Regions from separate parts of the Arthrobacter sp. P1_B3 genome, predicted to be linked through region 2. Evidence: predicted binding sites of a transcription regulator. Region 2 holds the regulator's gene; the other holds the start of a gene.

Region 1 (7,118 bases), on a different contig from region 2:
CCGGCGGCCCTTGAGCCGCTCGCCGAGCTCCTTGACCTGCAGTTCCACGATCTGGGACAGTTCCTCCACGGTCAGGGGATCGAACAGCACCACCTCATCGAGCCGGTTCAGGAATTCCGGTTTGAAGGAGGCGTTCACCATGGCCATGACGGCGTTCTTCTTGGCCGCGGCGTCGAGGCCGGGGTCCACCAGGAACTGGCTGCCCAGGTTCGAGGTGAGCACCAGGATCACGTTGCGGAAGTCGACGGTGCGGCCCTGACCGTCGGTGAGCCGTCCATCGTCGAGCACCTGAAGGAGGATGTCGAAGACCTCCGGGTGCGCCTTTTCCACCTCATCCAGCAGCAGGACCGAGTACGGGCGCCGCCGCACGGCCTCGGTGAGCTGGCCGCCCTCCTCGTAGCCGACGTACCCGGGGGGCGCCCCGACGAGCCGGGCCACGGAGTGCTTCTCCGAATATTCGGACATGTCGATCCGCACCATTGCGCGCTCGTCGTCGAAGAGGAAGTCCGCGAGGGACTTGGCGAGCTCGGTCTTGCCGACGCCGGTGGGGCCGAGGAACAGGAACGAGCCGGTGGGCCGGTTGGGGTCGCTGATCCCGGCGCGGGCGCGGCGTACGGCGTCGGAGACCGCGGCGACGGCCTTCTGCTGGCCGATCAGCCGCTCACCCAGGACGTGCTCCATGTTCAGCAGCTTCTGGCTCTCGCCCTGCAGCATGCGCCCCGCGGGGATGCCGGTCCAGGCCGAAATAACCTCCGCGATGTCATCGGCGGTGACCTCATCGGCCACCATCTGCCTCGATTTATCGGGCACGGCCGCCTCGGCCTCGGCGGCGGCGTTCAGTTCCCGCTCCAGGGACGGGATCTCGCCGTAGAGGATTCTGGACGCCGTCTCCAGGTCCCCCTCGCGCTGGGCTTTGTCGGCGGCGGAGCGGAACTCGTCGAGCTTGGCCCGCAGGTCGCCCACCCGGTTCAGGCCCGCTTTCTCGGCCTCCCAGCGGGCGTTCAGGCCCGCGAGCTCCTCCTTCTTGTCCGCCATGTCCGCGCGCAGGGCCGCAAGGCGTTCCACCGAGGCGGGGTCGGTCTCGCCGGCAAGGGCCAGTTCCTCCATGGTCAGGCGGTCCACCTGTCGGCGCAGCTGGTCGATCTCCTCCGGGGCGGAATCGATTTCCATGCGCAGCCGGGACGCGGCCTCGTCCACGAGGTCGATGGCCTTATCCGGCAGCTGCCGGCCGGAGATGTACCGGTTGGAGAGGGTCGCGGCCGCCACGAGGGCGGAGTCGGAGATGGACACCTTGTGGTGGGCCTCGTAGCGTTCCTTGAGGCCACGCAGAATGCCGATGGTGTCCTCAACGCTGGGCTCGCCCACGTAGACCTGCTGGAACCGGCGCTCCAGGGCGGGGTCCTTTTCGATGTTCTCGCGGTACTCGTCCAGCGTGGTCGCCCCGATCAGCCGCAGCTCGCCGCGGGCCAGCATGGGTTTGAGCATGTTGCCGGCGTCCATGGAGCTGTCCCCCGTGGCTCCGGCGCCCACCACCGTGTGGAGTTCGTCGATGAACGTGACGATCTGCCCCTCGGAGCCCTTGATTTCCTCCAGGACAGCCTTGAGCCGCTCCTCGAATTCGCCGCGGTACTTCGCCCCGGCCACCATCGAGGCGAGGTCCAGCGCGATCAGGGTCTTGCCGCGCAGGCTTTCGGGCACGTCGCCTTCCACGATCCGCTGGGCGAGGCCCTCGACGACGGCGGTCTTGCCGACGCCGGGCTCGCCGATAATAACGGGGTTGTTCTTGGTGCGGCGGCTCAGGACCTGGATGATGCGCCGGATCTCGGCATCGCGGCCAATCACCGGGTCCAGCTTGCCCGAGCGGGCCACCGCCGTGAGGTCCGTGCCGTACTTCTCCAGCGCCTGGAACGCGTTCTCCGGGTCCGCGTTGTCCACTTTGCGGTCGCCACGGACGCCCGGCAGGGCGGCCAGCAGCGCCTCATGGGAGGCGCCGGCCTCGCGCAGGAGCTTCCCGACGCCGTCGCTCCCGGCAGCAAGGCCCAGCAGCAAATGTTCGGTGGAGACGAAAGTGTCCCCGAGGCGCTCGGCCTCGTTCTGGGCATTCTTGATCGTCTGCAGCCCGGCCCGGGACAACTGCGCCTGCTGCACGCTGCTCCCGGACGACGACGGAAGCGCCTTGATGGCGGTGCTCGCCTGGACGCTGACGGCGTCCGGATCTGCGCCGGTGGCCCGGAGCAGTGCGACGGCGACGCCCTCCCGCTGGTCCATGAGCGCTTTGAGCAGGTGGGCGGGCTCGAGCTGCGGATTACCCGCGGTCGAGGCGTTCATGGCGGCGGCAGCGAGAGCCTCCTGGCTCTTGGTGGTGAATTTGGCGTCCAAAGAGGGCTCCTTCCGGAATGGTCCTGTGTCAAAGTTGAGTCTACATCGCTCAACTTTGCCATGAGGGACGCTGGCTCCATGTTTGCCGAGAGCGAAACGCCTGTCTAGGGGCCGAATGCCCGCGGGCCGGGGCGGTCCGCGGGCATCCCTCCTCGGCCCGCTCCGGCCCGGAAGGCCCCGGCCCGGAAGGGACATGCCCTCCTGTCGGCCCAAGGACTGGACATAGTCCCAATATGTCCACAGCCCGGGTCCAGGGCTGGGCATGTCCCCTCGACCTGGTCTCGAACGATGGGCATGTCCCCTCGACCTGGTCGCGAACGATGGGCGTGTCCCCTCGACCTGGGCGCGACCACTGGACATGCCCTCTGCTGGCACACACAGCAGGACATGCCCCCCGCCGCCAGAAGCGACCGCCGGACATGCCCTCCGTTGGCACGCACCGGTGGGCATACTCCCCATATGCCCACTCTTAGGCCCGACGACTGGACATGTCCCACGCTGCTGGATGTGGCCACGGGACATGCCCTCTGCTGGCACGCACAGCTGGACATGTCCCCAGTTAGATCTGGCGGAGTTCAGAGGGGCGAGGCTCAGCCCGGCGGAGTTCAGCGAGGCTCGGCTCGGCCTGGCGCGGCTCAGCGGGGCGCAGCCTGGCCGCCGTGACAAGGCCAGGTCGGAACGGGCGGTCCGGTGGCTGGGTCCCCCAAGGAGCCGGCCACCGAACCAAACACCCCCACCCCCAAAGCTTGTCACATGTTTGACAGGATTGTCACACGCCGCTCCCGGCCGTACCCAAGCTCATCGGTATTGTGGAATCCATGAATGAGACGGCGGCACCGCAGAATCCCGATCAGCGGAGTGTATTCCTCGACAAAGCGCACCCTGCTGCCTGGCGCGCACTCAACGGGCTGGGCTTGAAAGTCAAGGAAGCCGCCGGGGAAGCCGGGCTGGACGGGACGCTGATCGAGTTGCTCAATGTCCGCATTTCGCAGATCAACGGCTGCGCCTACTGCCTTGACATGCACGTGGGCGATGCCATCAAGAACGGTGAGTCGGCCCAGCGCCTGGCCGTGCTCTCCGCATGGCGCGACACCACTCTTTTCTCCGAAAAGGAACGCGCAGCCCTGACGCTGGCCGAGGCCATCACCACCATCTCTGACGCCCAAACCCGCGACCACGAAGGCGCACAGGCCCGACGGCACCTGACGGCCGAAGAGTTTTCCGCCGTCAGTTGGCTGGCGATCACGATGAACGCGTTCAACCGCGTCTCGATTGTCAGCCAGCACCCGGTCCGCGCCGCCCGCGACTGACCCGCCCGCGACTGACCCGGTCCGCGCCGCCGTTTCGAACCCGCCAGCAGGCTGACCCGCCCGCGGCTAACCGCCAGAACACCCCTGCAGGACGCCCGGTCGGCGCGCATCCGAGCGTCCGAGATGCCATGGTCATCAACGAGGTGCGGCTGGCCAAACAACTGGCGGTAGCCACAGCTGGCGCACGGTCGTAAGCTCGGAAAGTGGGGCGGAGCCGCGGTCACCGAGGGAGCACTGCCATGAGGTGGGTCAGGCCGGGTCACCCGGAATACGACGAAACACGACGACTCTTCAACGCCATGATCGACCGTCATCCGGCCGTCATTGCCCCATGTGCCGACGCGGAAGGGGTGGCCGACGCGTTGGCGTATGCGCGGACGCACGGCCTCGATGTCGCCGTCCGCGCCGGCGGCCATTCCGTGGCCGGCGTGTCGATGAACGACGGCGGCCTTGTGATCGATGTTCGTCCGATGAAATCCGCCCGGGTGGACCCGGAGGCCCGCACTGCCACGGTGGGTGCAGGGCTCACCTGCGGCGAGTTTGACCGCGCCACTCAGGAATATGGCCTGGCACTCACCGGCGGGCGGGTCTCCACGACAGGTCTCGCCGGTTTCACGCTTGGGGGCGGGTCAGGCTGGCTCGAGCGTGCCTTCGGCTTCGCGTGCGACGACCTCGTCTCCGTGGATCTGGTCACGGCCGCCGGTGAGCACGTGACGGCCAGCGCCCGGGAGAATCCCGAGTTGTTCTGGGCCCTGCACGGAGGCGGTGGGAACTTCGGCGTCGCCACGTCGTTCACCTTCGGCCTGCACCAGCTCGGGCCAAAAGTACATGCCGGAGTGCTGATGTGGCCGGGGGACGCGGCGCCGGAACTCAGCCGGGGCTACCGGGACTTGGCCGTCGCGGCCCCCAACGAAGAGTCCGCCACCCTCATCTACGGGATTGCGCCGGCGGAACCCTTCGTGCCCCCGAACATGGTGGGCAAGATGGCGGTGTATGTCGTGTATGTCTTCGCCGGGGACGCCGAGGAAGGCAAAGAACATGCCAAGGCCTACCGGGAGCTTGGCCCTGTTGTGGACCTGGTGGAGGATACTGGCTACGCAGATTTCCAGTGCTCCCTCGACGACCCGCCGGGCAAGTACAACTACTGGAGCGCTGACTATCACGACGAACTCTCCGACGACGCCTTGGATGTCATCATCGAATCGGCGCGGAACCTCCCCGGGCCAAGTTCCCAGCAACTGATAGCCCATTGGGGCGGGGCGGTGAGCGGGCCTGCAGCATCGGCGACGCCGCTCCTGAACCGGAGTGCCAGCTGGGTGAGCCACCCGTTCGGCCTGGGCGACACCCCGCAGGGCGGGCAGGAAGCGAAGGCATGGGTCAAACGCTTCCGGCGGGACATATCCCCCTACGCCACCGGAGGCGTCTGGCTGAACTTCATCGGCGACGAAGGACAAGCCCGGATCCGCGCGGCCTACGGCGACGAAAACTACAACCGGCTGGCAGAAGTAAAACGCGAGTTTGACCCCGGGAACGTTTTCCGCGGCAACCAGAACATTCGCCCCGCCGTCGCGGTGTGACCCCGGCCCGCGCCCGTCCGACGCCGGCCGGGGCACGTCCCCGCCCGCGCCGGCGCCGAGTTCGTGCCCGCGGACGGGGCTAGAATGCCACCATGGCCGTCTACGTCGATCCGCCCCTCTGGCCTGCCCACGGAACCCACTTTTCCCACCTCGTTTCGGACACCTCGCTCGAGGAGCTGCACACGTTCGCCGCGGCCGCCGGCATCTCCGGGCGCGCGTTCGACGGCGACCACTACGACGTCGCCGAGGACCGGTACAAGGACCTGGTCTCAGCCGGTGCCATTCCAGTGGAGGGCCGGGTCCTGGTCCGCAAACTGATCGACAGCGGGCTGCGGATCCCGGCCCGCCGGCGCGGCAAGGCCCTCCGGGTCCCGCTCCTGAACCGCTGGAATCAGGCGCTGCCGGGCCACGACGCCCTATTCCTGGACCTGTTGGACCGCTGGGGCGAGGAGCACCGGAAGTACCACGGCCGCACCCATCTGCTGGCGGTGCTGGAGGCCTTGGACCTGCTGTGCGATCCGGCCGATCCGCCCCGGACCGTGGTGCTGGCCGCCTGGTTCCACGACGCCGTCTACCGCGGCGTGGCGGGACAGGACGAGGAAGAATCGGCGCGGCTGGCCGAAGACCGGCTCCGGCATGCCGGTCTCCCGGCCGCCGAGGTGGACGAAGTGGTGCGCCTGGTGCTGATGACGGCAGACCACCGTCCGGAGCCCGGGGACGACGGCGGCGCCTTGCTCAGCGACGCCGATCTCTCCGTCCTCGGCGGGGAACCGGAGGCCTACGCCCGGTACCTCGCCGCCGTTCGGGAAGACTTCGCGCATATCGGCGACGCCGACTTCGCCGCCGGCCGCGCCGCCGTCGTCCGCCGGTTGCTGCAGCTTGATCCGCTCTTCCACACTGACCGCGCCCGCGGTCTGTGGCTGGAGCCAGCCCGCCGTAACCTGCAGGGCGAGCTCGCTTGACGGTGTCACCGGCGGGCCACCGGCAGGCACCCGGCAGCCCAACCGCAGCCGGTGAGGCTCAGGCGGCAACGCTGAGGTGATTCGCCAGCCGGTCGAACGACTCGCGCCACCCTTCGCCGTGGCGGTCGCGGCTGGCCGCGGAGTCAAACGGACCCTGGGTGAATGTCATCTGCGTGCCGCCGTCGATCTCCTCCAACCGGATGGTCACCTCGGTCTCGAAGCCGCGGGTGCCGTCCGGCCTGTCCCAGGCATGGGTGAACACGAACAGGTGCGGCGGCTCAACATCCGTATGCACCCCGCTCCACCAGAATTGCTGCCCGGTACTGTCCTGGATCATGCAGGCGCGGTACAGGCCGCCGACTTCGAGGTCCGCGTCGACGCTCTCACGCGGGACATGGAAGCCGCGCGGACCCCACCACTGCGGAGCCTGGTCCGGGTCCGTCAACGCGGACCACACGCCCCGGATCGGGGCCCTGAACTCGCGGACAATGACAAGCATGAGGTCCGTGTCCCCGGACGCCGGTTCGCTCATGGTCTTCTCCCTCGGATTGCTTGGACTGACAGGGGAAGTGCCCCTCGGCCCCCTGGCTGCGCTGCCGCCCTAGCGTCGGCTGGGGCTGTAGGCGACCACATAGCGCGAATTGCTCGGAACGATCTGTTTGCCGAGCGGCATCAGCGAGACAGGGATGAGCTTGAGGTTCGCGATCGCCAGCGGGATGCCGACAATCGTGATGGCCATGGCGAAGGCCGTGACGACGTGCGCGATCGCGATCCAGATGCCTGCCACCAACAGCCAGATGACGTTTCCCAGCAGGGCAAACACGCCGTTTCCGCCCGGCTTGTCCACCACCATGCGGCCGAAGGGCCACAGGGCATAGGACGCGATGCGG
Region 2 (7,118 bases):
GTCCTGCCCGACGCCGACCCCCAGGCCATCGCCGAAGGCCTGTTCTGGGGTGCCTTCATCAACACCGGCCAGACCTGCGCGGCGCTCAAGCGCCTCTACGTCCACACCGACATCTACGACGCCGTCTGCGCCGAACTCACCAAGGTCGCCGCGGCCATGCCGATGGGCAACGGCCTGGACGAGGCCAACGTGCTGGGCCCGCTGCAGAACCGCCAGCAGTTCGACATCGTCTCCAGGCTCGTTGAAGCCGCCCGCGACTCCGGGGCACGGATTCTGCTCGGCGGCAACCCGGACCAGGACCAGCCCGGCCACTTCTACCCCGCCACGATCGTGGCGGACATCGACAACAGCAACCCGCTCGTCGCCGAGGAACAGTTCGGCCCCGCCCTGCCGATCATCCGGTACAGCACCGTGGACGAGGCCGTCGCCATGGCCAACGCCCTCGACGTCGGGCTCGGCGCCTCCGTCTGGTCCGCCGACCCCACCGAAGCCCGGAAGGTCGCGGCCCGGATCGAGGCCGGCACCGTCTGGATCAACAAGCACGGCGCCGTGGACCCGCGCGTCCCCTTCGGCGGTGCCAAGCAGTCCGGCTACGGACTCGAATTCGGTGTCGAAGGCCTCAAGGCCCTCGGCGTTCCGCAGGTCATCAACGGCTGACCGCTGACCTTATTAGGGCCATCAGTGCAGCGCTTGCGGCACGGGTTCGTGCCGCAAGTAGCTGCGCCGGAACCGGCCGCTGCCGGCGGTCAGGGCCCGTAACTCCACCGAGTACCTCAACAGTTCCTGGTCCGGAACCTCGGCGCTGATCTCGGTGCCGTCGGCCCCGGCGGAGGTGGTTCCGGTCAGGCGTGCCCGCCTGGAGGACAAGTCGCTCATCACAGCGCCCACGTGGTCCTCCGAAACGCTGATGGTCACGGACGAAACCGGTTCCAGGAACTGAATGCGTGTTGCTGCCGCCGCTTCCCGGAGGGCCAGCGCGCCGGCCGCCTGGAACGCCGCGTCCGAGGAATCCACGCTGTGCGTCTTGCCGCCGATCAGCGTGACCTTGATGTCCACCACGGGGAACCCGGCCGACACGCCTTTCTGCATCTGGGTCCGCACGCCCTTTTCCACCGACGTGACGAACGGCCCGGGAATCACCCCGCCCACAGTCTTGTCGACAAACTCGAACCCGGCGCCACGGTCGAGGGGTTCCACCTCGATGTCGCAGACAGCGTACTGGCCGTGGCCGCCGGATTGTTTGACATAGCGTCCGTGCCCGGCCGCCGGCGCGGCAAACGTCTCCCGCAGCGGCGTGATCACTGGGACGGTCTGCAGGTTCACACCCTGGTCCCGCAGCCTGCCCAGGACGACGTCGGCGTGCGCCTCGCCCATGCACCACAGGATCAGCTGGTGGGTTTCGGAGTTGCGTTCCACCCGGAGCGTCGGGTCGCCGGCGGTGACTTTCCCCAGGTTCCTGGCCAGGGCGTCCTCGTCGCCGTGCGTGGCAGCTTCGATGGCTACCGGCATGAGCGGGTCCGGCATGTCCCAGGGGGCCACCAGCAACGGCAGTTCCTTGGCCGAAATCGTGTCGCCGGTCTCGGCGGTGCCCAGCTTGGTCAGCGCACAGATATCCCCGGCGACGCAGAATGGCACCGGCCGCAGTCCCGATCCCAGCGGCGAGTACAGGTGTGTGACCCGCTCGTCGCTGTCGTGGTCCTCATGGCCGCGGTCCGCCATTCCGCGGCCACCCACATGGATGGCTGCGTCCTCCCGCACAACGCCGGAGAAAACACGCACCAGGCAGACCCGGCCGAGGAACGGGTCGATCGTCGTGCGGACCACTTCACCGAGCAGCGGGCCGTCGGGGTTGCAGCCGAGCGGGCCGGCAGGCGCCCCGTCGAGGTCCGTGGCTGCTGGAACACTGTGCTCCGCCGGGGTCGGAAACGCGCGAACCAGAACCTCGAGCAGCTCCGCCAGGCCAAGCCCGGACTCCGCTGACGTCGGCAGCACCGGGTGAAAGGACCCGCGGGCCACGGCCGTCTCCAGATCGGCGATCAAGACATCGGGAGCGATTTCTTCACCCCCTAGGTAGCGGTCCATCAGCGCCTCGTCCTCGCTCTCGGCAATGATCCCCTCGATCAGCGCGCCCCGCGCTGACTCCGCCGCGGCAAGTTCGACGCCGGTCGCGGCCCGGGTGGCCGACGCCGGTTCCGCCGCACCGTACTCGGACACCGTCCCGGTCAGCAGCCCCAGCAACCCGGTTACGGCACCGTCCGCGCGGACCGGGAGGTAGAGCGGAACGATGGCGTCGCCGAATGCCAGACGGCAGCGGGCGACGGCGGCGTCGAAATCCGCGCGCGGATGGTCCAGCCGGCTGATGACCACTGCCCGCGGCATGCCGAGCCGCTGGCACTCATTCCAGAGCGCGGTGGTCGCGGCGTCGACATCGTCGGTGGCCGAGACGACGAACAGCACTGCATCCGCGGCACGGAGCCCTGCACGCAGCTCGCCGATGAAATCCGTATAGCCCGGAGTGTCCAGCAGGTTCACTTTGGTCTCCCCCACCGTCACCGGCACCACTGCCAGCGCCACGGAGCGCTGCTGCGTGATGGCGGAAGGATCCGAGTCGCTCACCGTAGTGCCCTCGGCGATCGAGCCTTTACGGGTGATGGCTCCGGTGGCGGCAAGCAAGGCCTCGGTGAGCATTGTTTTTCCGGAACCCGAATGCCCCACGAGGGCCACATTGCGGATCTTGTCCGGCTGCTCCGGCGGCGCGGCGCCATTGGCGTCGGCCCGCCGGAGGTCAGAGGTACCCCGGACCGGGCCCCTTGACGGGGTTTTGGCGCCCTTCGACGGCATGAGAACCTCCCGGCGTCGCATCCACTCGTGCCCCGCAGGGCCTTGTGTTAAGGATTGGACACCCTGGGACGCCCGGACAGCAAGGGCTTTTTCACGCCGTGGCCGGGGCCGCCATGGACCCCGAGGCGGCCCGAGTCCTGAGCCAACGGCCCAGGGCCCGGCCTTTGCCCTTCCACCAGCTGTCTTCGTCGGTGTCATAGTGCCACCGGAAGATCACGGCAACCAGGATGAAGACCCCGGCGCCCACGTCCTGCCAGGAGCCGGAGGCGGCGTCGATGAGCACACTGAACGCCATGACCAGGATGGAAGGCAGGGCAAGTGTCCGGAACCAGGTGTTGGCGACGTACCGGCTGCGGGACCGCGGCACGGACACCGCGCGGACGAAGTCGAAGCACAGGCAGACGACCACCAGGGCCTGTCCCAGGGACATCAGGATGTGCCCTGGCAGGGAGCCGGCAAACAGGACGGCCGCCTGGAGTCCCGGGCTCACGGCGTGCCCATCAACGCAGCCGGCCGCAGCCAGGACCCGCCCCGGAGGGGCGAATGAAACCTGGGCGGATCAAACTGCGAAGGATCGCCAGTGGACGGATCAAATTCGGCTGAATCATGCATGCGATGCCCCCCGGCGTCTACGCTGCTCCTGCGCTGGCTCCGCGCCCGGGCTTCCCGTAGGAGCTGTGAGCATGTCATGCCAGCATTTCTGACACTCCAATTCAACGCGCGGCACGGGCATGAAGTCACGCAAATCAGGTACCCGACTATCGGATGGCCGGGTACTTGTTCGCGTTCCGGTGTACTCAGTCCGCTCCCGCGACTACTTGCCCGGACGCCTCGAAGTAACCGAAGGACGTGACGCTGAGGAGCACAGTCACGCAGCCACACGGTAGGCAGGCCGAGCAGGGCTCTCGGCCGCAATCTCCGGCTTCCTCCCCCTCATCGCAGCAGCCACGGCAGCGGCCTGGGGCTGGAGCGGCGTGGCAATTGTCTATATGGCATGCGGAGCCATCGGGCTCATTGCCGCCCTGGTCACCCGGGAGACCTGGGGGAAGCGCGAACGGGCCGCCGTCGACCAGCTCATCGCGGCCGGCAAGTAGGCCCCGGCGGCAGCACCCCACCGCACGCAACGACAGCAGTGCCCGGGACCATTGGTCCCGGGCACTGTTGTTTGTCCTAGTCGATGCCCCGCGGCCGCCACACCACCAGCGCCTGCGACCTCGCCTGGGGGCGCTTGCCGCGGGCCAGGCTGACGACGTCGCCAGCCGTTCCGGCGGCGAAGATCCGCGAATCGGCGCCCTGGCGGCGCCGTCCCAGCTCCTGCGTCAGTTCGCTGACACGGCGCTGCAGGGCGGCCACCTGGTTCTCCAGCTGCAGGATCCGCTTGATGCCCTCCAGCGAGACCCCCTCCTGGGAGAGCCTCTGGACCTCGCGGAGCATGTTCACATCCCGCTGCGAGTAGCGCCTCGACTTGCCCGGGGCGCGGCTGGGCGAGACGATTCCCAGCCGGTCGTACTGGCGCAGTGTCTGCGGGTGCATGTCCGCCAGTTCTGCGGCAACGGAGATGACGAAGATCGGCTGATCGAAGTCGATGGCCATGGCTGGATCCCGTTCCTAGAGCCGGGCCTTGGCTGCCAGGCCCGCGCGGACGTCTTCATCGGCGGTTGCCGCGGCGAAGGCCTTCACGGCCTCCTCCGCTTCCTTGTTCAGCCTCCGCGGAACAGCGACGTCGATTGTCACCAGCAGGTCGCCGGTGGCCTTGGCGTGCTTGACGCCGCGGCCCTTGACGCGCAGCGTCCGGCCCGAGGGCGTCCCTGCGGGGACCCTGACCTTGACCTTGTCGCCGTCGATCGTCGGAACCTCGATATCCGCGCCCAGGGCCGCCTCCGGGAAAGACACCGGGACGTGGATGCGGAGGTTGTCGCCGTCGCGGACGTAGAACTCGTGGGGCTTCACCGAGACGGTGACCATGAGGTCGCCATTGCCGGCGGCAGCGTACTGTCCCTTGCCGCGGACACGGACCTTTTGTCCGTCCTTGATTCCGGCCGGGATGCGGACGTCGATGACCTCGCCGTCCGGTTCGCGCAGGCCGATCGTGGTGCCGCGGATTGACCCGGCAAACGAGATCGACGTGGACGCAGTGCGGTCCGCGCCCTTCTGCGGAGCCCGCTGGAAGGACTGGCCCCCGCCGCCGAACCCGCCGCCGCCGAAGAGATCTGCGAACTCGGGCGGAATGCCGCCGGCCGTGCTGTAACCGCCGGAATGGCGCCCCCCGCCGCCGGTGAAGAGCCCGCCGAAGAGGTCCTCGAAGCCCGCTCCGCCGGCAGCCCCGCCGCTTCCGCCGGGGGCAAAGCGTGCGCCGCCACCCATGGCCCGGATGGCGTCGTACTGCTGGCGCTCATCGGGATCCGAGAGCACGGAATAGGCCTCGGAGATGTCCTTGAATTTTCTCTCCGACGCCGAGTCACCGGCATTCCTGTCCGGGTGGTGCTGCCGGGCAAGCTTGCGGTAGGCCTTCTTGATGTCGGCGTCGGAAGCGTCCTTGGCGACACCAAGGATCTTGTAAAAGTCCTTGTCCACCCAGTCCTGGCTAGCCAATGGCGTTTCCTTTCAAAAGTTGTGCAGCGTGCGCTTCACAGATGATGGGGCCCCCCCCCCACGCTCCGGCAGGCCCGATGCCACTCCCGGGGCCCATCATCTGCTTCGCGCTGTTTGTTAACTCACTTTAGGCGAGCAACACGCTGGCGCGGAGGCCGGATAGGGGGCGGCGGTGTGGAGGGCACCGCGAAGCGGGCACCGCCCCCTATTCGGCGTAGCGCCGAGGGTGACCTACGCCGGAACCGCCACGATCACCTGGGCCGCGCGGAGCACGCGTTCGCCGGACTTGTAGCCCGAGCGCAGCACCTGGCTGACGGTGTCGATTTCGATATCCGTGCCGGGCTGCTGGATGAGGGCCTCGTGGATGGTCGGATCGAACTCCACGCCGGTCTCATCGATGCGGACCAGTCCGTATGTCTTCAGCGCAGCCTCCAGCTTGGCGGCGATCGCGGCGAAAGGACCGTCCGCGAGGTCGCCGTGCTGGCGGGCGGCGTCGACGTCGTCCAGTACCGGCAGCAGCGCGTTCAGGACGCCGATGACGGCCATCTCGCCGGCCACGGCACGGTCGCGCTCGACCCGCTTGCGGTAGTTGACGTACTCGGCCTGCAGCCGGCGGAGGTCATTCCTGAGCTCCTCCGCCGCGGCCGCGTCAACGCCCTGCGCCACCGATTCCTCGGCGGGCACCTCAACACTGTTAAGGATGTCCTCCGCCTGGGACAGGGCATCCCCGGAACGGGAGTCCGCAGCGCCGGCCTGCTCCTGGCCCGGGTGGCGGGCCTGGCCGGTCTTCGGGTCAACCTTGCGGTGATCGTGGATCACCGGCTTCTGCGACTCGCTCTCCTGCTGTTCGGCGTCGCGCCGGCCCTCGGAAGAACCGTGCTCTTCTTCGTTACCGTGGTGCGGCATGATTACTTCTTCTCGTCTTCGTCAACGATTTCGGCGTCGACGATGTCCTCGTCGGAGCCGGAGCCGGCTGCCTGCTCGCCTGCGGGGGCACCCTGCGCACCGGCGTGGCCGTCGGGGGAACCGGCGTGGGCGTAGATGGCTTCGCCGAGCTTGGTCTGGGAAGCCTGCAGCTTCTCAAACGCGGTCTTCACGGCGGCGTCATCGGTGCCTTCGAGGGCCTTCTTGAGGGCGTCGACGTCGGCCTTGACCTCGGTCTTGACCTCTTCGGGCAGCTTGTCGGCGTTGTCAGCGATCAGCTTGTCCACGGAGTAGGCGAGCTGCTCGGCCGTGTTGCGGGTGTCGGTTGCCTCGCGGCGGGCCTTGTCCTCGGCTGCGTGCTCTTCGGCGTCGTGGACCATGCGGTCGATGTCTTCCTTGGACAGCGCGGTGCCGCCGGTGATGGTCATGGACTGTTCCTTGCCGGTGCCCTTGTCCTTCGCCGAAACGTGCACGATGCCGTTGGCGTCGATGTCGAAGGTGACCTCGACCTGCGGGACGCCGCGGGGAGCCGGAGCGATGCCGGTCAGCTCGAACGTGCCCAGCGGCTTGTTGTCGCGGGTGAACTCACGCTCGCCCTGGAAGACCTGGATGGCCACGGACGGCTGGTTGTCATCCGCGGTGGTGAAGGTCTCGCTGCGCTTGGTGGGGATGGCGGTGTTGCGCTCGATCAGGTGCGTCATGATGCCGCCCTTGGTTTCGATGCCAAGGGACAACGGCGTGACGTCGATCAGCAGCACGTC

Evidence for each region. The regulator HspR, encoded in region 2, represses chaperone genes until heat shock. The targets are predictions, from matches to a motif close to AAGTTGAGTCNNNNNGACTCAACTT.
Region 1: clpB (ATP-dependent chaperone ClpB) is a predicted target of HspR. The motif match lies at 2,411-2,435, and genes of this name have one in related genera.

The regions. Positions count from the first base shown of each region.
Region 1 covers NZ_JBFTZV010000006.1:47,498-54,615, reverse strand. Annotated here, with positions in the region: gene clpB (ATP-dependent chaperone ClpB) at 1-2,379, opposite strand, end outside; gene AC1D2F_RS09210 (carboxymuconolactone decarboxylase family protein) at 3,198-3,689, shown strand; gene AC1D2F_RS09205 (FAD-binding oxidoreductase) at 3,929-5,266, shown strand; gene AC1D2F_RS09200 (DUF4031 domain-containing protein) at 5,359-6,228, shown strand; gene AC1D2F_RS09195 (SRPBCC family protein) at 6,287-6,760, opposite strand; gene AC1D2F_RS09190 (YccF domain-containing protein) at 6,830-7,118, opposite strand, start outside.
Region 2 covers NZ_JBFTZV010000013.1:109,506-116,623, reverse strand. Annotated here, with positions in the region: gene AC1D2F_RS14790 (aldehyde dehydrogenase family protein) at 1-657, shown strand, start outside; gene AC1D2F_RS14785 (elongation factor G-like protein EF-G2) at 679-2,841, opposite strand; gene AC1D2F_RS14780 (hypothetical protein) at 2,933-3,331, opposite strand; gene AC1D2F_RS14775 (heat shock protein transcriptional repressor HspR) at 4,012-4,434, opposite strand; gene AC1D2F_RS14770 (DnaJ C-terminal domain-containing protein) at 4,450-5,433, opposite strand; gene AC1D2F_RS14765 (nucleotide exchange factor GrpE) at 5,665-6,339, opposite strand; gene dnaK (molecular chaperone DnaK) at 6,342-7,118, opposite strand, start outside.